3 regions of the Marinobacter alkaliphilus genome follow, and region 1 is predicted to be linked to each of the others. Evidence: predicted binding sites of a transcription regulator. Region 1 holds the regulator's gene; each other region holds the start of a gene.
The links. Region 1 encodes FliA, which starts transcription of late flagellar genes. Its sites were predicted from a motif close to CTAAAGTTTNNNNNNNNNNNGCCGNTAA; they were not measured.
Positions count from the first base shown of each region.

Region 1 (7,900 bases):
TCCAAGTTTGTAAAGGGCGATGCCATTGCGGGGTTGCTGATTCTTGCGATCAATATCATTGGTGGTATCTCGATCGGCATGCTCCAGCATGGCCTGGACTTTGGCCTGGCGATGCAGCGGTACGCGCTGCTGACCATTGGTGACGGCCTGGTTGCCCAGATTCCATCACTGTTGCTGTCTACTTCCGCTGCCATCATGGTAACGCGGGTAACGGCCAGCCAGGACATGGGCGGGCAGATCATTCATCAGATGTTCAACGCGCCCAAGGCCATCGGTATTGCCGCAGTCATCCTGATTATCCTGGGTCTGATTCCGGGCATGCCCCATGTTGCCTTCCTGGGATTGGGCAGCCTTGCCGCCGGTGCGGCCTGGCTGATCTGGAAAAAGCAAAGCCAGACTGTGGAAGAAGAGGGCGTTTACGCCGGTCGTGGCGGCATGGCTGGTGGAGCGCCCCGTGCCGGTGGCGAGGTGGTTCAGGATCGGTCCGGCGCAGAAGGACAGGCGCTGCCGGCGCCCGGTGAAACCCGGGAGCTGGGCTGGGATGATGTGGCGACCGTTGACATCGTTGGTCTGGAAGTGGGCTACCGGCTGATTCCTCTGGTCGATAAATCCCAGGGCGGGCAGCTGCTCAGTCGCATCAAGGGGGTTCGCAAAAAACTGTCTCAGGATCTGGGTTTCCTGATGCCGTCAGTGCACATTCGGGACAATCTGGACCTGATGCCGAACGTCTATCGCATTACCCTGATGGGTGTGACCATTGCCGAGGCGGAGATTCACCCGGAACGTGAGCTGGCCATTGATCCGGGTCAGGTGTTCGGCAAGGTGGAAGGCATTGCCGGCAAAGACCCGGCCTTCGGCCTGGATGCCATCTGGATTGAGCCTGACAAGAAAGACCAGGCCCAGACTCTGGGCTACACCGTGGTGGATGCCAGCACGGTGGTGGCTACCCACCTTAACCAGATTCTGCAAAAGCACGCCCATGAACTTATCGGCCATGAAGAGGCCCAGAAGTGGCTGGACCAGTTGGAGAAAATGGCCCCGAAACTGGCTGAGGAGCTGGTGCCTACGACGATTTCCGTGAGCGTCCTGTTGCGGGTGCTTCAGAATCTGCTCCGGGAAGAAGTGCCGGTCAGGGATATGCGCTCCATTGCCGAAGCCATCGTTAACGTCCATCCCAGAAGCCAGGACCCGAAACTGTTGACCACCCTGGCTCGCCAGGCGCTGCGCCGAATGATCGTTCAGAGCATCTGTGGCAATGACACCGAGATACCGGTGATCACTCTGGATCCAGACCTGGAACAGTTGTTGCTTAAGTCAGTTCAGCAGAGTCAACAATCCGGCGGACAGGACGATATTGGCCTGGTGCTTGAGCCCAATATGGTGGAAAAGCTGCAGCGGTCCCTTCAGGACAGTGTTCAGCGCCAGGAAATGCTGGGCAAGCCGGCGATTCTTCTGGTTTCCGGGCCCTTGCGGCCAGTGCTGGCAAAGTTTGCCAGTTATGGGGTAGAGCGTTTGCATGTGCTCTCGTACCAGGAAATTCCGGATAACAAACAGATCACGATAGTCGCCTCTGTTGGTCAGTAAGGCCGGCAGGGCAAGGCGAGCACCCGATTCGGGCACGCCGGTGGAGGATGAAACGCTATGAAAGTACAACGGTTTTTTGCAAAGACCATGGCCGAAGCCCTGAAACAGGTCAGTCATGAGATGGGACCGGATGCCGTTATTTTGTCCAATCGCCGGGTGGACGGAGGCGTCGAAATTGTGACGGCCCTGGACTATGACGAAAATATGGCACGCCAGCGCCTTGGCGAGAGAGCGGCACAGGCCACCAACGGCTCCCGCCTGGCGGAGCTGCAGGCAGACCAGCATCGTCGGCTGGAAGAAGAGTTGAACCGATCACGCAATCGCATTCGCGAAGTGCGGGAGAAGCGGGCGGGTGTCGGCGCGGAATATGATCGTGCACTGGCTGATGATCGGCCGGCTGCCGACTGGTCAGGTGAGTTGGCTGGTGGATCGACCTCGGTGGGCAATGCGGGTGGCCGACCAGAGGCGGGCTACTCGGATGAGTTGGCGAGCATGAGAGCGGAAATCAACTCCCTGAGAGAGATGGTCAGCGGCCGTACCTCGGTACCCGAGAAGCCTGCCGTCGCGGCATCCAATGCGGTTCAGCAGAGGCTTGCCGAGCGGCTGCAGGAATTTGGCCTGGGCGCGGAGCTGGCAACCTCTCTGTCCCGTCAGCATCGCGCCGGCAGGTTGGAAGACGGTTGGAAGCAATCCCTGAAGATGCTGGCCACCGGCGTACGTACCGCTCGGGAACACTGGCTTGAGGCCGGCGGCGTCTATGCGCTGGTGGGGCCAACCGGGTCTGGGAAGACCACCACCATTGGCAAGCTGGCAGCCCAATATGTACTGGAGCACGGGCCGGATTCCCTGGCTTTGGTCACCACCGATCGCTACCGGGTGGCAGCCCATGAACAGCTGTTTGTGTTTGGCCGTATCCTCAATGTTCCGGTCCGGGTTGTGGACGAGAGTCATTCCCTGGATGACATTCTGGACGAATTGTCAGACCGGCACCTGGTTCTGATTGATACTGCCGGGCTGACCAGCTCGGATCGCGGTTATCAGGAACAGCTGGCGGAGTTGGCCCGGAGCGATCACAATATCCGTACCCATCTGGTCGTGTCTGCCACCAGCCAGCCGCGCATCATGAAATCCGTGTGGCATTGCTATAAGATGGCAAACCTTGCAGGCTGCGTGATGACCAAAATTGACGAAGCGCTGACACTGGGTGAGTCTTTGGGCTTTGTCATGGAAACCGGCCTGCCAGTGGCATGGTATACCGATGGCCAGAAGATTCCCGAAGACCTGCACCGGGCAGAGGCCATTCCTCTGGTGCGGTTGGGCGTAGAACGCCTGAAAACAATGCAGCACGGCCAGGCCGTTGCAGAAGGGGCCTGAGGCCCGGTGGTACAGCCGGTGCGCTGCCGTTTGTGCCCACACAAGAACGCAGTAAGAGACTGATAACAGTATGAGCAGACCACATCCGGTTCAGGTGATTGCGGTTACCGGCGGCAAGGGCGGTGTCGGCAAGAGTAATGTGTCCGTCAACCTCGGTATCGCGCTGGCCCAGAAAGGCCGGCGGGTGGTGTTGCTGGATGCAGACCTTGGCCTTGCCAATATCGACGTGCTGTTGGGCATTACCGCCAATCGCAATCTGCAGGATGTGCTCAGTGGCGAGTGCGACCTCAAGGACGTTCTGGTCAACGGCCCGGGTGGTATCAAGATTGTCCCCGCATCGTCCGGCACCCAGCGTATGACCCAGTTGAGCCCGATGGAACATGCAGGGCTGATCAACGCCTTCAGCGAGCTGGGTGACCAGATTGATGTGCTGATTGTTGACACAGCAGCCGGTATTTCCGAGTCGGTCGTCAGTTTCCTGCGGGCCTCCCAGGAATTGCTGCTGGTGGTGTGCGATGAGCCTACCTCCATTACCGATGCCTATGCCCTGATCAAACTGATGAATCGCGACTACGGCACCAACCGTTTCCGTATTCTGGCGAATCAGGTGCGAAATGAGCAGGAAGGCCGGCATCTGTATGAAAAACTGACCCGTGTCACCGAGCGTTTCCTTGATGTAGCACTACAATATGTAGGTATCGTGCCTTACGACGAAGCCGTCAAAAAAGCCGTTCAGCGGCAGCGGGCCGTTCTGGATGCCTATCCACGGGCCAAGGCCTCGCTGGCGATCCGTGCCCTGGCAGAGAAAGTGGACAGCTGGCCGCTGCCATCATCGCCAAGAGGGCATCTGGAGTTTTTCGTGGAGCGGCTCGTCGAAGTCTGATCTGAATCCAGTCCTATAAGAAAACCGGATACATGACATTGGCGAAGAACCTGGGAATCTACCATCAGGCTGGCGCAAAAGGCCCCTCTCAGCTGATTGAGGAGCATGCGCCGCTGGTCAAGAAAATCGCCCTACACTTGATGGCCCGTTTGCCGGCCTCGGTTCAGCTTGAAGATCTTATGCAGGCGGGTATGATCGGCCTGCTGGAAGCTGCGCAACGCTATTCCACCGGCAAGGGTGCCACCTTTGAAACCTACGCAGGTATTCGTATCCGCGGTGCCATGGTGGATGAAATCCGCAAGGGCGACTGGGTTCCCCGCTCCGTTCACCGCAATGCCCGCCGTATCGCGGCAGCCATCAAGACAGTTGAAGACCGCACCGGGCGCGAGGCCCAGGATGTTGATGTTGCCGAAGAGCTGGGCATTGACCTGTCGGAATATCATGCCTCCCTGGCAGACGCCAACAGTGGCCGACTTTTTAGCCTTGATGAGCTCAATGAATCCGGGGAGCTGCCGATAGAAGAAACAGAGGCCAGCGATAATCCCCTGGATGGCATTGCATCAAATGCATTCCAGAAAAGCCTGGCAGAGGCAATTGAAGAGCTTCCTGAGCGAGAAAAACTGGTGTTGAGCCTCTACTACCAGGAAGAGCTGAACCTCAAGGAGATTGGCGCGGTGCTGGGTGTCAGCGAGAGCCGGGTCAGCCAGATTCATAGCCAGGCGGCCCTTCGTCTCAGGGGGCGGTTGTCCGATTGGCGGGAAGACGAGCCAGAATAAATCGGGCCGGCGCTGACCGCGCGGCGCGTAACTGTGTAGATTTTGGTAACCGGCGCTTTACAACGCGGCCAAACACCACACAATAAGCGGTTAAAGCAGCGGCCTGCTAGACTTTCAAAAGGCTTAATGAAATCCGGGTGTTACTGACTGGAGGTCCCATTGGACAAAAACATGAAAATTCTCATTGTGGATGACTTTTCCACAATGCGGCGAATCATCAAGAATCTGCTGCGCGATCTTGGCTTCACCAATACGGATGAAGCGGACGATGGCAACACTGCCTTGCCCATGCTCAGGAGCGGCAAGTACGACTTCCTGGTGACCGACTGGAACATGCCAGGCATGTCGGGTTTTGATCTGCTCAAGGCGGTGCGGGCAGACGAGAACCTGAAGAACCTGCCGGTGCTGATGGTAACTGCGGAGGCCAAGCGTGACCAGATTGTGGCGGCGGCCCAGGCCGGCGTTAACGGGTATGTCGTCAAACCGTTTACTGCTGCCGTTCTCAAGGAAAAGATTGAGAAGATCTTCGAGCGAATCCAGTAACCAGAGGTCGGATGGCTGTCATGACTGACAAGAACGAGAACCATCAGGGCCTCGACCCGGAGGTAACCGAAAAGCTCCAGCAGCAGAGTTCGGAGTTGGCCGAATGCATCAGTTCCGGTAACTACGCCCGGGCAATGTCGGTGATCAACGAGCTAAGTGAAGTTCGCGACCAGAGCCTCTATCGGGAAGTGGGGCGGTTGACCCGGAGCCTGCACGAGGCTATCCGGAATTTTCAGATAGACGCCCGCAGTGCCGAGCAGAAAGAAGTCTTGTCCAAGATGTCCGATGCCTCGGATCGGCTGGCCTACGTTGTCCAGATGACCAGCCAGGCGGCCAATCGCACCATGGACCTGGTCGAAGAAAGCATGCCGGTGGCGCACACCATGCGCGACGAAGCGACCGCCCTGCGAGACGAATGGCAGCGGTTGCGCCGTCGGGAAATGGAGCCGGCAGAATTCCGGGAACTGTACGGACGCATTGATCGCTTCTTTGCGGGCCTGGCGACAGATTCCGATACCCTGTACAGCAATCTGTCTGAAGTCCTTCTGGCCCAGGACTTTCAGGATCTTACCGGGCAGGTTATCCAGAAAGTCACGGCCCTTGTGAAAGAAGTCGAAGAGAACCTGCTTGGCCTGGTGGTGATGGCCAGCCACGTGGACCAGCTCACCGGCACTGTGCACCAGATTGAAGAAAAAGAAGAATCGGCCGAAAAAGGGGTAGGGCCTCAGATCAAGGCTGAGGAGCGTGATGATGTAGTTTCGGGGCAGGACGACGTTGATGACCTGTTATCCAGTCTCGGTTTCTGAACGATTATAGAGGGTGACGCATGGCGTTTGATGCCGACGAAGAGATCCTGCAGGACTTCCTGGTTGAGGCCGGCGAGATTCTCGAAAAGCTGTCCGAGCAGCTGGTAGATCTTGAGCAGCATCCGGATGACAGCAACCTGCTCAACGCCATCTTCCGTGGTTTCCACACGGTCAAGGGCGGTGCCGGGTTCCTGCAGCTCGAAGCGCTGGTCAACTGCTGTCACTCTGCGGAAAATGTGTTCGATATCCTTCGCAACCACAAGCGCAAGGTTACCTCCGAATTGATGGACGTGGTGCTGGAAGCCCTGGACCACGTCAACGCCATGTTTGATCAGGTTCGTAACCGTGAAGAGCCGACGCCGGCTCCGGACGAATTGATCGCCGCGCTGGATGAACTTGCCAAGCCGGAAGGCGACACGGCAGCGCCGGTAACGCCAACCCCAGAACCCGAACCTGCCGTGGGTGCGGGCAATGATTCCGGTGATATTACCGACGAAGAGTTTGAGCAACTGCTGGATGCCCTGGCCGATGAAAAAGGTGCGGAGCAACAGCCGGCGGCCGCACCGGAAAACACCTCCGCCAATGACGCCGGATCAGACGGCGACGAGATCACCGACGACGAATTTGAAGCCCTGCTGGATCAGTTGCACGGCAAAGGCCAGTTTGCCGGCGCCCCGGTTGTTGATAACGACACCCCGCCGGAGCCGGAACCAGAAGAACCGGCAAAATCATCCACTGGTGATGATCTGATCACCGATGACGAGTTTGAAAATCTGCTGGATGAGCTGCACGGCAAAGGCAAGAGCCCTGGTGCAGCCCCCGCAGGGGAGACCAAACCTGAGCCTGCGGCCAGGCCTGAGCCAAAGAAGCCGGAGCCAAAACAACCGGAACCCGCCAAGCAGGAAGCCAAACCGGCAGCCCCCGCCGCTCCGGCAAGAGATGCGGCGCCCACAGCTGAGACCACCGTGCGGGTGGATACCAAGCGCCTTGACGACATCATGAATATGGTGGGTGAGCTGGTGCTGGTCCGTAATCGTCTGCAGCGTCTGGGCTCCGAGAGCGAAGATGAACATATGCACAAGGCGGTCGCCAACCTCGACGTGGTGACCACCGATTTGCAGGCGGCGGTCATGCAGACCCGCATGCAACCGATCAAAAAGGTATTCGGGCGCTTCCCACGGGTGGTACGAGACCTGGCCCGAGGGCTGAAGAAAGAAATCAACCTGGTGATGCACGGGGAAGAAACCGACCTGGACAAGAACCTGGTCGAAGCGCTGTCCGACCCGCTGGTTCACCTGGTAAGAAACTCCGTTGATCATGGCATTGAAATGCCAGAGGTGCGAGAGAAGGCCGGTAAGCCCCGTGCTGGCACCGTTACCCTGTCAGCGGAACAGGAGGGGGATCATATCCTGCTTTCCATCTCTGACGATGGCGCGGGTATGAACCCTGATGTTCTGCGCCGAAAAGCGGTGGAGAAGGGGCTGTACGACCAGGATGCAGCGGATCGACTGACCGATAACGAGTGTTTTAACCTGATTTTTGCCGCCGGTTTCTCGACCAAGGAACAGATATCCGATGTGTCTGGCCGGGGCGTGGGCATGGACGTGGTGAAAACCAAGATCGGCCAACTTAACGGCCAGATCAACATCGTGTCTGAACAGGGCAAGGGCACCAGCATTCTTATCAAGGTGCCGCTCACCCTGGCGATCATGCCTACGCTGATGATCATGCTGGGCGATCAGTCCTTCGCCTTGCCCCTGGTGAACGTGGTTGAAATTTTCCATCTCGATCTGTCGAAAACGAACATCGTCGATGGCCGGGAATGCATCGTGGTTCGTGACAAGGTATTCCCGCTGTTCCACATCAAGCGCTGGCTGGTACATGGCGCGGCTGGTCAGAAAGAGCCGGAAAACGCCCATGTGGTGATTGTGGCC
Region 1 covers NZ_AP043751.1:3,533,625-3,541,524, reverse strand. The annotation lists gene flhA (flagellar biosynthesis protein FlhA) at 1-1,584, shown strand, start outside; gene flhF (flagellar biosynthesis protein FlhF) at 1,642-2,958, shown strand; gene ACZ5Q2_RS16170 (MinD/ParA family protein) at 3,029-3,841, shown strand; gene ACZ5Q2_RS16165 (RNA polymerase sigma factor FliA) at 3,874-4,617, shown strand; gene cheY (chemotaxis response regulator CheY) at 4,777-5,160, shown strand; gene ACZ5Q2_RS16155 (protein phosphatase CheZ) at 5,181-5,966, shown strand; gene ACZ5Q2_RS16150 (chemotaxis protein CheA) at 5,987-7,900, shown strand, end outside.

Region 2 (7,900 bases), 720 kb from region 1:
CCGCAGATCACCGTTTGGGGTAGGTTGAAGTTTGCCTCCGGTAGTTCAGTAACCTGACCGCGGATCGCTTTCAAACGGAGCTGCCCGGCTACGGGCACCAAGGCGGGGCTTTCGTGGCCTCCGGCAATGATCACCGCGTCTGCGCGGCAGTCTTCGCCAGAGTGATTGCGGATACACCATTGATTGTTACATGGCAGAAGGTTGACGACCTGGTAACTGAATCGTGTTTCGATCAGCGGGTGCTCAGCCAGCTGCTGACAGGCCTTTGCAGGCTCAAGCCAGCCAGAACCGGGAAACCAGAGACCGCCAGTATCGACGGGAATCCCTGCCAGTTCGCTCGCCCTGATTGCATCCACGGGTTCCAGCAGATTATCCGGGTATTCATTGCGCTCGCAGAACCGCCGTTGGCGGTCAGCTTCCTGATCATCGGTCGCCAATTGCAGCAGCCCCGTTGGGTGCCAGAAGCGGTTTTGCCAGGGCCGATAGAAACGTTGGCTGAAACTGAGGGCAGTTGCGGCAAGCTCAGTCTGTGCGTTGTACTCCACACCAAGTTTTACATAGAGCGCGCCCTGGGGATTGCCAGATGCCGCAGAACCGGCGTGGGGCGCCTTGTCCAGCAGCAGCACCTGTACACCCCGTTCCGCCAGATTGCGGGCGAGCAGGGTGCCGGCAATTCCTGCACCGATAACGGCAACCGTGCCAGTTCTCGCCTCTTGATTAGTGGTATTCCCTGGCGCGTATATACCTGCAAGCATTTCCCGCTTGCGGCCAAAGCCGGGGACTTTTGCGATCTCGAAGCCGGCCTCTGCAAGGCTGCGCCGCACACGGCCAACGGCGGTAAACGTGGCCAGGGTCGTTCCGGGCTTGCTATGGCTGGTGATCAGACCAATGGCATCGTCCAGCCACATGTCCGGGTTTAACGACGGGGCGAAGCCGTCAAGGAACCAGGCATCGGCGAAAAAAGTGAGATCCTTCCAGGCATCCAGGACATCGCCAAAATACAGGGTCAGCCGAACCCGACCTCCGGCCAGCACCAGCCGGTGAGTGCCCTTGATCAGTGGAGGGTAATGTTCGATAAGCTCCGTTGCCAGGGGGCTTAGCTCGGGCCAGTACGACAGCGCCTTTTCGAGGTCTTGACGGCGCAGGGGAAATCGTTCTACCGACACAAAGTGCAGAATGGCGTTGTCATCGGCCGGGCGCTGCTTTAACCATTCCGCCCAGGCGGCGAGAAAATTCAGGCCCGTGCCAAAACCGGTTTCAGCGATCACAAAGTGGCCGGTGTCTGGCACCTGCTGGAACCGCTCCGGCAACTGGTTATGCCCGATAAAAACATACCGGGTTTCTGCCAGGCCGTTGTCCCTGCTGAAATATACGTCTCCAAACCGGGTGGATTCGGGTACGCCGTCGCGCCAGATAAGATCTGCCGGCTCCATGGCCGGTGGCAGGCAGGGGGAGTGCATAGGGCTCAGTCTTCAATATTAACCAGAGTCACTTTCTCGATCACGACGGCCTGAACCGGAACATCCGCCATGCCCTGGCGATGTCCGGTTTGTACGCCGGCAATCTTGTCGATCACGCCCATGCCCTCGGTGACTTTGCCAAAGACCGCGTAGCCCGCACCACGCACACCAGCATTCAGGAAATCGTTTCTGGCGACGTTAACAAAGAACTGAGAGGTTGCTGAGTTTGGGGAGCTGGTTCGGGCCATGGCCACGGTGCCCCGAAGATTAGGCAGGGTTGCTGAGGCTTCGTTAACGATGGGGTTTTTGGTCTGTTTGCGGGCCATGGTTTCGGTTAATCCGCCGCCCTGAATCATAAAGCCGGGAATCACCCGGTGAAAGATCGTACCGTCGTAGAATCCGTCTTCGACATAGGAGAGGAAATTCTCCACGGTTTTGGGGGCTACGTCAGGGCGCAACTCAAGCTCAAAGGCCCCTTCAGAGGTAACAAAGCGAACCTTCGGCAGTTCTTCGGCCTGAATAGGAGTGGCCAGCATCAGGGCAGCGATGGCGGCAAACAGGACGGACATCACAGTTAATACGGGTTTTACGGTATTTGTCATTTCAGAGGCTCTCACAGTTTCAGTTGTTATCAGGAATCCTGAGACAATCCGGATAGAACAAAATTAGCGAAGATCTTAACAGATCCTTACCTGAATAAGTGCAAATCAGAACAGCGTAGGCCAGGGGATTGGGCTACGCTTTAATCATTATCAATACCGGGCCTGGTTGTACGGTGATCACTCTGAATGCGGGAGGAGCCTAGTGAGAATCCGTAAGGGGTTTGAAGAAAAGTCCCGGCTTGGCCGGTTGTTGATCAATCGTGGCTATTTGTCGGAAGGTCAGCTGGACGAGGCGTTGTTGTTGCAGCGGGAAACCGGGCAGCGCCTGGGCGAAGTGTTGATCGCCGCTGGCTGGGTGACTGACAAGGAACTGCATCGCGTTCTCAAACACCAGGCCCGTTATCGTAATGCGGCAGCGCTGGTTACCATGGTGACGTTGCCGTTTCAGCCGTTGGTGTCGCTGGCGGCCGGCAATACCAGCGCGGCATCCATGCCTGCGCAGGCCGGTCAGTTATATGAAAAGGGGGGCTTTGCGCCTCTGTCTGACAGCGATATGGCCGGCGTAACGGCTCAAAGCAGTGTGGGCTTGCTGGAGCGTATTGAAACGGTTGCCGCAATGCCGGGAAATGCTGGCGGCGCGGTTGATGACCCGGAACTCGCCGGACTCGATTCAGTAGAGGGAATCAAGCTGGCCGCCAACATTTTTGTGCCAGTGCTCAGTTTCCTCGATTCCGACCTGACCATCTCTGGTGTTCACTACAGGGAGGGTGAGCCCCGCTATTCCATTCGAGAGGATGGCGCCTTGAGGCTGGCGTTTCCCGAACGGATTGAGGAGATCCGGATGGACAATATCCGCGTGAGTGGCAATCAGAGTCCATCCATGGGGAACGTCAGCATTCACAACATACGGTTTCATCCGGATTCCCAGATGACGATCTACACCCGTTAATGAACGGGTAAGGTGAATCTAACGAAAAACGCCCGGATAGCTCATCCGGGCGTTTTTGTTTGCCGGGTCGGTCAGGCGCTGGCCAGAATGTTGCCGCTGGATACACTGGTTTGTTCGCCCTTGGCGCCATAAAGCTTCTGTTGGGCAGAGGCGCCACGGAAGATGTCCGTGAGCCTCGTCAGGCGTTTTTGAAGGTGTCCGACAACACGACCGTTGTTCTGGTTCAGTTCCTGGCAGGCACGAAGGCGCCCATCGGCGGTTTTCCAGAGTTGGTAAAGGTCTTCCATACCACCGGCACGGATAAACCTCGAGGGCTCGCCGGCATCCGGTCGGTACCCCATGTTCACCAGCAGGCGGATCTTTTGTTTCGCACGCTCACGGATATCCGTCAGGATGTTGTTTTTCTGAGTGGTGATTTCCTGGAGCGGAGCGATGTCGGAGGACGCCAGGAGTTGTTTTTCCTGGTTGAGAAGATCTGCCAGGGTTTCAAGCTGGCGGATGTCTTCTGAGAGAAGGGTCTTCAATTCAATGATTGCAGCCATGTTTTACTCACCCGAAAATGCTTTTATCCATCTCAAGCATTTTCTGGGCCAGTTTCTCTGCATCAATTTTGTAGGTGCCATCTTCCAGTGCTGCGCGAATCTGCGCAATGCGGTCGTCGTCCATTTCCGGGTAATCGCCCAGTTTCTGTTCCAGGTGCTTCAGGTTTTTGGCCTGATTGCTGAGACTGACGTTGTCGCCGCGGGCAGCCGTGCTTTGAGCCTTTGCCTGCTCTCCAGCCGTGGAGGGCGTACTCTGGCTACCTGTTGCTTTGTCGGCCGTGGTTCTGGTGGTGTTGACCTGGCCGGGGCCAATTCCATTTAAGTCAACTGACATAGGGATACCTGCTTGCCTGTGGCCACCTTCAGAGGCGGCGGAATCGAGTTTATATCTGCTTATCGGCAGCGTTTAGCCGACCTTTAGAAAAAAACGGAAAAAATTTGCCGCTGGGCACGGATTTTCCGTTACATGGCAATTTCCACCCGGCCAGGAGCCGTGACCGTTGCCCGAACCGTGCGTGCTGATTGCAGATTCTCAACCATCACTTGCTCGCCGACACTGGCACTGGCCAGCGCCTTGCCTCGGGAACTGACCGAGAACACCGCGGATTTGGCGGTGATGATAACATGATCGCCCCGCTCAACGGCATTGGGAGCTTCGAGCAGATCTGGCGTCAGCAGCGACCCTGCATTAACTGGTCGCCTCACCAGCATGCCGGATACCTGTTCAATATCTGTGAGAATGCCCCGGCGGCTGGCGTTGATCTGCACCTGTTTTTCCTGCAAAAGTTCACCGCTGATGCGCTCACCGCGGGCCAGAGGCCGAGCCGCCACAAGGGCAGGGCCGTGTACTTCGACACTGGCTGTGACGAACATCCGCCATGGCCGCTCCCCGGCACAGGACACCATCACCGATGGCGATGTGGTACGTAGGGGATCGTTGGTAAACGCGGTTTCGAGTGCCTGTTCGCAAGCAGCCAGGCTAAGCCGGCTGTCGATGCTGCCGACGGTGAAGTTCACCTCGTACTGTTGCTGGCGCTGCTCGTCGGCCCAGGTTTCGATAAATTGACCGGCGGCATCGCGTATCTCGCTTGCAGTGGTGGCCGCAGCCGCGGCATTCAGGCCCAGGGTCGATAGGCAAAAGGTCGCTAAAAAGATGGTTCGCATCTGCACTGCTTTGTCCTATGCTGTCAGTTAGGCATATTTACGCGAGTTCCGTTAAGGAAAATGGCGCTGGGGCCGTTAACCCTGATTGGACACCGGGCGTCAATGTTTTGGTCCGGGTTCGCGTAAGCAAGTTGTTTAATAATAACTGAGCAAATTCTGTGCCGATCGTTGGCATGCCGGGAGTAGAAAGTTATGGCAGGGGTGTTGGACAGCGTTAACCAGCGTACGCAGCTGGTTGGTCAGAACCGGCTTGAGCTGTTGTTGTTCCGTTTGCGGGGGCGGCAGCTATACGGGATCAACGTTTTTAAGGTGAAGGAGGTCCTTCAATGCCCGAAATTGTCATCGATTCCTAACAGCCGCCAGGTGGTTCGGGGCGTGTCCCATATCCGTGGCGAGACCATCCCCATCATCGACCTGAGCATGGCCATTGGCATGGCAGGCATTCCACAGGAAGAGCTGGCAACAAGCTTTGTCATCATTACCGAGTACAACCGTAAAACTCAGGGCTTTCTGGTGACTGGTGTCGACCGGATCATGAATATGAACTGGGAAGATATCCTCCCGCCACCCAAGGGGGCTGGCAAGGATGTGTACTTGACGGCGGTCACCAAAATTGAAGACAAACTTGTAGAAATCATAGATGTAGAAAAGATTCTTGCAGAAGTTTCTCCGCTCAGGGAAGATGTCACCGAAGAGCTGAAAACTCGCAGCGCCGAGCGTGTGCCCGGGCATTTGCCGGTACTGGTTGTTGATGATTCGTCTGTGGCGAGGCGCCAGATCGAGCGCTGCCTGACCGCGATCGGAATGGAAGTGGTCACCAAGAATGACGGTAAACAGGCGTTGAACTACCTCAAGGAGATTACGGGGGATGGTTCCACTGCCCGAGACCACTTATCGTTGATCATTTCCGATGTGGAAATGCCGGAGATGGACGGTTACACCCTCGTTACCAGAATCAAAGAGAATCCGGCGCTCAGCGGCATGTATGTGATGCTCCATACATCCCTGAGTGGCGTCTTTAACCGGGCGATGGTTCAGAAGGTCGGTGCCGATGATTTTATGGCGAAATTCAGCCCGGATGAGCTTGCCGAGCGCGTGATGGAAATTATTGACCAGAATTGATGCCTCGGCTCATGGACTTACCCACGATAGAGATCCAATGAAAGCGGAAATTACGCCTCAGGAATACGAAGCCTTCAAGACATTCCTGCAGGACGCTTGTGGCATTCTGTTGGGTGACAACAAGCAGTACCTGGTGAAGAGCCGTCTACGCAGGATTCTTGAGGAGAACAACCTGAATTCACTGGGTGAGCTTCTCGATCGCTTGAAGCGGGTGGGGCGCAGCGGCCTGCGTGAGCTGGTTATCGATGCCATGACCACCAACGAGACCCTCTGGTTTCGGGACAACCACCCATTCCGTATTCTTCAGGACAAGCTGTTGCCGGAGTTCGCCGAGCGCAATTCGCTCCAACCGCTTCGTGTCTGGTCTGCCGCCTGCTCAACCGGGCAGGAGCCCTACTCGGTAGGCATGGTGGTGGACGAATTCCGGCGCATTCGCCCCGGCAAGCTGCGTGACGTAAAGATCACCGCGACCGATATTTCCAAAAGCGTGCTGGAAGTGGCCCGGCGGGGTGAATATGAGATGATTGCGATAGGTCGCGGGCTTTCCCCGGAGCGGCAGAAGCAGTTTTTTACGCCATCACCTAACGGCGGGTGGCAGATCAAACCGCAGATCAAGGCCATGGTTGAGTTCAAAGAACTCAACTTGCTTGAGCGGTATATGCTCGGCAAATTCGATATCATCATGTGCCGGAACGTGCTGATCTATTTTTCCGCAGACCTCAAAAAGGACATTCTTACCCGCATGCACGGGGCGCTGAATCCGGGCGGCTACCTGATTCTGGGTGCCTCTGAATCCCTGAACGGCCTGCCTGATCTGTACGAAATGGTTCAATGCCATCCCGGCATTATCTACAGGAAGAAATAATTCATGCCGTTGAATGTCTGGGTGCTGGTGGCGGCCCAGGCGCTGGCCATGTGCACCGCGCCTTTTATCGTATTTATTGGCTCTATTCAGGGACGACTGCTGGCGCCTGCGCCAGAGTTGGCAACCTTGCCGGTCGGGCTGGTAGTGGTCGGCACGGTTCTGGCCATAAAGCCGGCGACATGGTTGATGGAGCGGATAGGGCGCAAACAGGTGATGCTTTTCGGCGCACTTGCAGGCATTCTCGCCGGTTTGCTGGGTGCGTACGCTTCCTGGCAATCGCACTTTACCCTGATGTGCCTTGCTGCCGTTCTGGGCGGTTCGGGCCTGGCCGTGGTGCACCAGTATCGCTTTGCGGCGATGGAGTCGGTAGCGCCGGACATAGCCGGCTCGGCAGCTGCAAGAGTGCTGCTGGGAGGCCTGGTTGCGGCCTGGTTGGGGCCTGAAGTAGCTAGCCTGGGCAGTGGGAAATCTGAATCCTTCCCGTTCCTTTACAGTTGGGTCGGGTTGGCCGTTGTTCAGGCCCTGGCGTTTATCATTCTTGCGTTTGGGTATCGCGCCAAGGCAGAGCGGGTCCCGGAAACCGTGGTTGGCGGGGGTCGCCCGCTCAGGGAGATACTGGCAAATCCGCTGGTGTGGACGGCTATCAGCGGCGCCGCCATCGGCTATGCGGTGATGAGCTTTATCATGACTGCAACCCCCTTGAGCATGACCGAAATGGCCGGGCATGATCTGGATGATGCCAAGCGGGTTATTCAGTTACACATTATGGCCATGTATCTTCCGTCTCTTATTTCTGGTTGGCTGACCCGTGTTGTCGGCATCCCCTTGATGATGGCGGCGGGATTATTGGCCTACCTGGCGTGCATTCTGCTGGCGGCCAGCGGTATCAGCTTTCATCATTATTTGTGGGCGTTACTGCTGCTGGGCGTGGGTTGGAATTTCCTGTTCGTTGGCGGGACAACCCTATTGCCCCAGGGTTACCAGCAGTCTGAGCGTTTCCGTGTGCAGGGCCTGAATGACATGATGGTGTTCACGGCTCAGGCGACAGCGGCCTTGAGTGCTGGCGCTGTACTGGCTTCGGTTGGCTGGGCAAGCCTGCTACTGGTGGCGGTACCATTATTGGTGCTGCACAGTGTGTTGATGTCGGTTTGGTTGCTGCGGTCACGAAGAGCCACCACAAACTAGGTTTACGCCAT
Region 2 covers NZ_AP043751.1:2,815,930-2,823,829, forward strand. The annotation lists gene mnmC (bifunctional tRNA (5-methylaminomethyl-2-thiouridine)(34)-methyltransferase MnmC2/FAD-dependent 5-carboxymethylaminomethyl-2-thiouridine(34) oxidoreductase MnmC1) at 1-1,460, opposite strand, end outside; gene ACZ5Q2_RS12850 (peptidylprolyl isomerase) at 1,466-2,062, opposite strand; gene ACZ5Q2_RS12855 (hypothetical protein) at 2,265-3,011, shown strand; gene ACZ5Q2_RS12860 (flagella synthesis protein FlgN) at 3,083-3,553, opposite strand; gene flgM (flagellar biosynthesis anti-sigma factor FlgM) at 3,561-3,887, opposite strand; gene flgA (flagellar basal body P-ring formation chaperone FlgA) at 4,016-4,717, opposite strand; gene ACZ5Q2_RS12875 (chemotaxis protein CheV) at 4,910-5,839, shown strand; gene ACZ5Q2_RS12880 (CheR family methyltransferase) at 5,877-6,704, shown strand; gene ACZ5Q2_RS12885 (MFS transporter) at 6,708-7,889, shown strand; gene ACZ5Q2_RS12890 (LysR family transcriptional regulator) at 7,899-7,900, shown strand, end outside.
Region 2: a site for FliA is predicted at 3,947-3,974, ahead of flgM (flagellar biosynthesis anti-sigma factor FlgM). Genes of this name have one in related genera too.

Region 3 (7,900 bases), 530 kb from region 1:
AGCTGGAGAAATATGGCGAGGTCTTCCTGCAAACCCTGCGGGAAATTGCTCAGTCCTGAGGCTTGAAACCCTTCTTGCGCACCCGGTAATGGGCCAGCGAGGTGGCCACGTGGTTACCCTCTTTGTCTTTCAGCTTGCCTTCCAGGGTGAACTTCGCCCGGCCGGTGGCATCGGCGTCCGCCAGAATGGCGGCAACCGCTTCCGGCGCCAGTGAAAACTCTACCGTGACATCCGAATTGGCCGGCTGCAGGAACTCGAGGGTCATCTCCTTGAGGATCGGCGTATAGGCAGGCCCCAAGTCAAACAGCGACAGTACGCCACCGGGAATTTCCGCCACCAGGAAATAGGCACCGGCGTACAGGCTGCCAAAATGATTCTTGTTGCCCTTGAGCTTTATTTTCGCCCGAACATAACCGGGGCGCATCTCTTCGACACTGAAGCCGTTTCGCGGTGCAAAGGGAATGGCGAGTCCAATCAAGCGGTTAACAGTGGCATAGCTGCCGGTTTTCTTAAGCCATGCAACAGGCTGCAGAAGCGTGGCTTTCGGGTCGCTCGCGGTTACCCACTGGCCAGCGGTGCCGATAAGTGTATCAATGAGTGCCATATTCAGGGCTCCAGAGAATGGTTTTTCGGGATCATTACAGCCGAACGCGCGTGCTTCAAGAATCTTTTACAGTATTTTTGAAAGTTATCCGGTTTCAGTAACAGATTCTGTTCTACAGTTAGGGGGCGCGCCACTTAAGGAACAAGGCATTGGTTGCACGAAATCGTTTCATTCATCGTTATCTACCGGGGTTTCTTCTGGTCCTGTGTTTGTCTTTGCCCGCTCCAGCCATGTCGGTCGAACCGGATGACAAGCGCACCTTTATTCTTTGGTACCGGAATTACGATAACCCGGCCATCCGGTCACTGGTGGAACTGGCACTGGCCAAAACGTCGGAATACGGCGACTTCACGGTCGTGCGCAGTGAGGAACTGAGCCAGGGCCGGGTACTGCGAGAGTTGGCCAACAATAATAACCGGCTGGTGGATATTGCCAATGTTGCGACCACCGCTGAACGGGAGGAATTTCTCAATCCTATTCCCTTGCCGGTAGACGGCGGCTTGCTGGGCTTTCGGGTGTGCCTGGTGTTACCAAAGCATCTGCCCCAGTTCGAGGGCATCCAGAACATAGATGACCTGACTTCAAGAAAAATCCGGATTGGCCAGGGCTCTCACTGGCCAGACACGCCGATTCTCGAGGCCAACGGCCTGCAGGTAGTTACGCACACCCGCTATGAAATCCTGTTTGGTATGCTGCGCAATGAACGTTTTGAATGCTTTGCCCGTGGCGTTGGTGAAGTATTGTTTGACCTTGAACACAATCGGGCAGACGATCTGGTCATCGAACCCAACATTCTGTTCGCCTACCACATGCCATCCTATCTTTTTGTCGCTCCAAATGATCAGGAGGCCGCCCATCGGTTACAGCTGGGAATAGAACGCGCCATCAAAGATGGCAGTTTTGCAGTTTACCTGAAGCGATGGTTCGGTCGCGCAGTGACAGAGCTTGGGCTTGAGCAGCGCAAAGTGATAACCCTGGAGAACCCGTACCTCAGCGAGGAATCCATGTATGTGGGGCGGCACACTTTGGAAAACCTGCGTCGCCGGCTCGATTATCTGAGCCAGATTGCCTCACCTGATTGAAAGGTTATGACCCGCTGGCCGTCCATGGCCAGCCTCCGCTATACGCGGAAGCGGGTCACTTTTTCATTCAATGTTCTGCCAATGGTTTCAATGTGCCCGCTGTACACATCGTTTTCACTGGCGGCTTTGGCTGCTTCCTGGCCCTGGTCCGCAATCCGGGTGATGGAGGCATTCAGCTCTTCGGTAACCGAGGTTTGCTCCTCAGACGCTGTGGCAATCTGAGACGTCATCTGGCTGATGGCGGTGATGGCCTCGGCAATCCGGTTCAGGGATTCCATGGCGTCCTGGGCTTTTTCCATACTGACGTTAGACACCGCCGTTGACGCCTTCATCACTTCCACCGCATCGCCGGCGCCTTTCTGCAGACGCTCGATCATGTTATTGATTTCCTCAGTGGAAGACTGGGTCCTCTGGGCCAGGTTGCGTACTTCGTCTGCCACCACCGCAAAGCCACGTCCTGCTTCCCCTGCCCTTGCGGCCTCGATTGCGGCGTTCAGTGCCAGCAGGTTGGTCTGTTCTGCTATGCCCTGAATAACCTCCAGCACCGTGGTGATGGACGACACATCCTTACCCAGCGTGTCGATGACTTCAGCAGCTGCATTAACCTCATTGGAAAGCTTTTGCACCGCATCCCTCGACGCAGTCACCGTCAGCAACGACTCGCGACTCTCCTGATCGGCATTCTCAGCCGCTTCCGCTGTTTGCTGTGCGTTCTGGGCAATCTCCCCGGCAGCAGCAGACATTTCGTTGATGGCCGTAGCAATCATGTCAATCTCGCTCTGCTGGCTCTCAACGCTCGAACGGCTGGTACTGGAGGTGTTGCGCAAGGCGGTCACATTCTCATCCAGGTCATCACTACCCTCTTTGACTTCCCGGACAACCTGCTGAATGTTCTCCACAAATCGGTTAAAACTTTGCGCCAGTGCGCCAAATTCGTCCGAAGCGGAATCGTCCAGTCGGCGGGTAAGATCTGCATCACCCGAAGCAATACTGGACATCGCACTGTTCAGGCGGCGCACCGGCACCATCAGCAATCGTATTCCGAAATACAGCGCCACCAGGGCAACTATCAAACCCACAGCGGCAATGACAAGGCCGCCCACCCGGGCCTCAACAATCGGAGCGTTGATCAGGTCCTCGTTAACAAACGTCACCAGGTACCACTCCACAGCCCGGGCATCGGCTATCGGATGAAAACTGACACTCCAGCGGGCGCCGTCCATCTCAAATGTATGCTGGCTGCCATCAAGAGCGGGCCGCTGACCGATAATGTCCGAAATGTTGTTTCTGACCACCTCTGAGTCCGGGTAGAAGAGCACAGTGCCCTTCTCGTTTACCAAGGCGGCGAACCCGGTATCGGCCAGGGTGATCGTAGACAACATTCGGTCAATCGTGCCAAGCCCGATATCCATGCCGGCTGCTCCTTTATATAAACCGGACTTGATCGGGGCCATGGCGGAGATAATGGTCGCGCCAGTGCTGGCATCCTGATAGGGCTCAGTGAATGATGAACGCCCTAACCGCTGGGCTCCCTGGAACCAGGGGCGGGTGCGGGGGTCGTAGTCAGGTGGCAGTGTCGCTTCCACCTCTGGGCTCCGCATTAGCATCCGGCCGTCCTCGGTGCCGGCATAGACATCCATAATATTGCCGCCGCGCGTCATCGCTTCCATCAGGGTACGGGCCATATTGTCGGTGCGGATGCCCTCAAGGGCGCTGGCCGTCGCCTCAGCCATGTCCAGGCGAGTGTTGAGCCAATCGGAAATACTGGACGTACTCTGCTCTACCGCGTCGGCCATAAGCGCGTCAACATAACGATCCGTCGTTGATCTGAGCCTGATATCCGTTGCCACTGTCAACGCAGCCATCAGCATTATGATGAGAGCACCTACGGCAACGAGCAGTTTCTGAGAAAATGAGAATTGCAAGGGGAATCCCTCCGATAAGACTGAGGTTGTTTCGATCAGCTTCTCATCAATTATAGATGTGAATTAATTGACTAACGGCAATTTGAGCGAAGTCTTTAGAACTCTTTGTTAGAATGGACTTACAGGCAACCAAGGCTGCCAAACCAAAGGAGATACACCAGATGGCCCATGAAGAGCTCCACCTGAATCTGCGAAACCTGACGCTTGAAGACTACAGCCAGCTCCAGGAGCTGATGGACGAGGTTTACGACGATATCGGTGGCGCATGGCCAAAGGAAACCATCAAGGCGTTGGTTGAGCAGTTCCCGGACGGTCAGATCTGTATTGAAGACAACGGGCACCTGGTGGCCGTTGCGTTGACCGTATGCGTTAAGTACGAGCGCTTCAGCAACCCCCACGCCTACGACGACCTGATCCTCCGTAACGAGAAAATCTGGCACAACGCCAATGGCGATTCGCTCTATGGCCTGGATGTATTTATTCATCCCGAGTACCGGGGCTACCGCCTGGGCCGGCGGCTCTATGAAGCCCGCAAGGAACTTTGCCGTTCCATGAACCTGCGGGCTATTCTCGCAGGCGGGCGTATCCCCAATTACTTCAAGTATTCCGAACAGTACACGCCGGAAGAGTACATCCATCGCGTCGACCGCAAAGAGATCTACGATCCGATTCTCACCTTTCAGCTGTCCAACGATTTTCAGGTAACCCGTTTGATGCACAAGTATCTTCCGGAAGATGAAAAGTCGCTGGGTTATGCCACCCTGCTGGAATGGCGGAACATCCTGTATACCCCGCCCTCCTCGGTGCTGAACGTAAAGAAAACCCAGGTTCGCCTGGGTGCCGTGCAATGGCAGATGCGGGAATTCACCTCAGTGGAGGAAGTGCTGAAGCAGGTTGAGTATTTCGTGGATGCGTTGTCTGATTACAAAAGTGACTTTGCCCTGTTCCCGGAATTCTTCAACGCACCCCTGATGGGCCTGACCGACCAGATGGACCAGACCCGCGCCATTCGTTTTCTTGCCGGATTTACCGAGCAGTTCCGCAATGAAATGTCGGAAATGGCGGTCAGTTACAACATCAACATTATCACCGGCTCCATGCCCCTGATCGAGAACGACCGGGTTTATAACGTGTCGTACCTGTGCCATCGGGATGGCCGCGTGGACGAGCAACGCAAGATCCACATCACGCCCCATGAACGCCGCGACTGGGTTATTGAAGGCGGCGACAAGTTCCAGGTATTCGATACAGATGCCGGCCGGGTTGCCATTATGATCTGCTACGACATTGAGTTCCCGGAGCTCGGGCGCGTAGCTGCCAGCCAGGATGTGGACATCATCTGTGTACCCTTCTGGACCGACACCAAAAACGGCTACTTGCGGGTTCGCCATTGTGCCCAGGCCCGCGCCATCGAAAACGAGTGTTATGTGGTGATCACCGGCAGTGTCGGCAACCTGCCCAAGGTAGAGAACCTGGACGTCCAATACGCGCAATCCTCCGTATTCTCACCGTCTGACTTCGCATTCCCCCACGATGCCGTGATGGCGGAGACCACCCCGAACACCGAAATGATCATGTTCTCGGATATGGACCTGGAGAAACTCAAATTGGTACGTAACGAAGGCTCAGTCACCAATCTGAAAGATCGCCGTGTTGATCTGTACGAATTGAAAACCAGATAACGACCGCATCTGGCCCCCTTTGCGGGGGGCGGATGTTGAACTATTCCATGAAAGGGTTACGGTAGACAGCTGATGGCATTGCCAAAATTAAATAGCCCGTCTATTGTTTAATTTATGCTCAAATAATCTGGCTGATCTCAGAGGCAGAGAAAGCATTTCATGAACGAAGAACTACCGGATCTTGTTGCCCGTTTCCGCGTACGCCACGGCCTGTTTCGCAAAGAAACCGTGGAAGCTCGCCTTTATGAGCTAGACAGCTACGGCTGCGTGATGAAAACCGACAAGCTGTTCAAGCCCGGCGACACCATCACACTCGACCTCATTATGGATATGCCATTTGAAGAGATCCGCGCCGAGGGTGTTACCGGACTGGTTACCGAAAAGAGAAAGCACTGTAGCAACTTCTTCTACTCTATTGATTTTTTTCAACTTGAATCCGGAGATAACTCCCCTCTTTCGGACAAGCTACGCCGTATTCGTGAAGTGCTTCTGAAGAAGCAAAGCCTCAAATCCAGACGAAGCTCGAATACGACCAACGGAATGAGGCAATTGGCCTGATACACCGTTCCATCGTTCTATCCCCCTCTGTAAGGAGACGCCCTATGGCAAAGAAAGCCAAACCCAGTGTTGATAAGATTGTCAAAAAAGTGAACAAAGAGTTCGAGAAAACCACGGCTCAGATTGAAACACTCATCAATGATGCCCTGAAGCAGTTCGACCACCTGCAGCATCAGGTTCAGGATCCGGTTCGTAAACTGCTCAAGGAAATGGACGAGCTCCGTGAGCGCGAAGTGAAGCGCTTCAATGAAGAGTTCGAACGCCGGATGAACGAATTCCACGAACTGCAGAGCTCATTGCTGGACAAGCTGGGTATTGCAGCCAAGGAATCTGGCAAAGACGTCAAGAAAGCCGCAGACACCACCGCCAAGAAGGCTACGACTGCCGCTAAAAAGGCGACGAGTGCGAAGCCCGCGGCCAAGAAGCCTGCCGTTAAAAAACCGGCTGCCAGCAAGGCCAAGCCTGCCGCCGCCAAAAAGCCTGCAGCAAAAAAACCGGTAGCAGCCAAAACCGCCAAGCCGGCGGACAAGTCTGATCTGACCCGCATCAAGGGTATTGGCCCGGCAACGGCGAAGAAGATGAAAGATGCCGGCATTACATCCATCGACCAGATCGCCAACCCGAGCGATGCCGATAAACAGAAACTGGAAGCCTTCAAGAGCATCAAAGGGTTCAGTGAGCTGTCTGCTGAAGCCAAGAAAGTCATCTGATGCAAACACCCGATCAACCTGTATTACGGGACATTGTCCTGGTAGGTGGCGGGCACAGCCACGTCGGGGTCCTCAAGCGATTCGCCATGAATCCGGTCCCCGGCGTTCGGCTCACGCTCATATGCCGTGATACCCACACCCCCTATTCCGGTATGCTTCCCGGTTACGTGGCGGGGCATTACAGCTATGACGATGTGCATATTGATCTGAGCCGGCTGGCAGAGTATGCCGGTGCCCGGTTCTACCGTGCGGAAGTGTCTGGCATTGATCGTGCGGCAAAACGCGTCATCTGCAAAGGCCGCCCGAACGTTCCCTACGATATCCTGTCGATCAACATTGGTTCCTCTCCCCGGGTTGCTGAGGTCAGCGGTGCTGCGGAACATGCGGTACCGGTCAAGCCCATTACCGGGTTCAACAACCGATGGCTATCGCTGCTGTCACGCATCGAGAACCACGATGGCCCCATGACCATCGCCGTTGTGGGTGCCGGTGCCGGCGGGGTCGAACTCACCCTGGCCATGCAGTTCCGCTTACGCAATGAACTTGCAAACCGGGGCAAAGACCCGGACCAACTGCACTTTCATCTGTTCGACGCCGCAAACGAGATTCTGCCCACCCATAATGCCAAGGTCCGTGCGGTGTTCCGGGACAAACTGGTTCGCCGTGGCGTAAAACTGCATCTGGGCGATGCTGTTTCCCGTGTAGACGCAGGGCTACTGGCCACCGAGTCCGGCCAGACCCTGCAAACCGACGAAGTGCTTTGGGTTACCCGTGCCGGCGGCCCGGCATGGCTGGAATCCACCGGCCTGGAACTGGATGACGGCCTGTTTATCCGGGCTCGGGACACCCTGCAGACAGCGAATGACGACCACATTTTTGTTGCCGGCGACATCGCCAACGTGGTGAACCACCCCCGTGAAAAAGCCGGGGTGTTTGCGGTGCGCCAGGGGCGGCCATTGGCGGATAACCTCAAACGCATGGCTCTGGGAAAACCACCCAGACCGTTCAATCCCCAGAAAACCTGGCTGGCGTTGATCAGCACCGGTGACCAGTTCGCCGTCGCCTCCAAAGGCAATTACGGGTTTTCGGGCGCCTGGGTTTGGCGCTGGAAAGACTGGATTGACCGTCGGTTCATGAAGAAATTCACTGACCTGCCGGCCATGGAAGACAGCGCAAGACTGCCAGACACCTCGGCCGCCCAGAATCCCGAAGAAGCCTCCCAGGCCATATCGGCCGTTGCCATGCGTTGCGGCGGTTGTGGCGCCAAGGTTGGCAGCACGGTACTGTCCAGGGCACTGGGTGAGCTGCGCCCGATTGAGCGCGACGACATTCTCATCGG
Region 3 covers NZ_AP043751.1:3,004,472-3,012,371, forward strand. The annotation lists gene recQ (DNA helicase RecQ) at 1-59, shown strand, start outside; gene ACZ5Q2_RS13690 (PaaI family thioesterase) at 50-604, opposite strand; gene ACZ5Q2_RS13695 (type 2 periplasmic-binding domain-containing protein) at 835-1,686, shown strand; gene ACZ5Q2_RS13700 (methyl-accepting chemotaxis protein) at 1,725-3,551, opposite strand; gene ACZ5Q2_RS13705 (bifunctional GNAT family N-acetyltransferase/carbon-nitrogen hydrolase family protein) at 3,773-5,293, shown strand; gene ACZ5Q2_RS13710 (hypothetical protein) at 5,453-5,851, shown strand; gene ACZ5Q2_RS13715 (helix-hairpin-helix domain-containing protein) at 5,896-6,561, shown strand; gene selD (selenide, water dikinase SelD) at 6,561-7,900, shown strand, end outside.
Region 3: a site for FliA is predicted at 3,683-3,710, ahead of ACZ5Q2_RS13700 (methyl-accepting chemotaxis protein). Genes of this name have one in related genera too.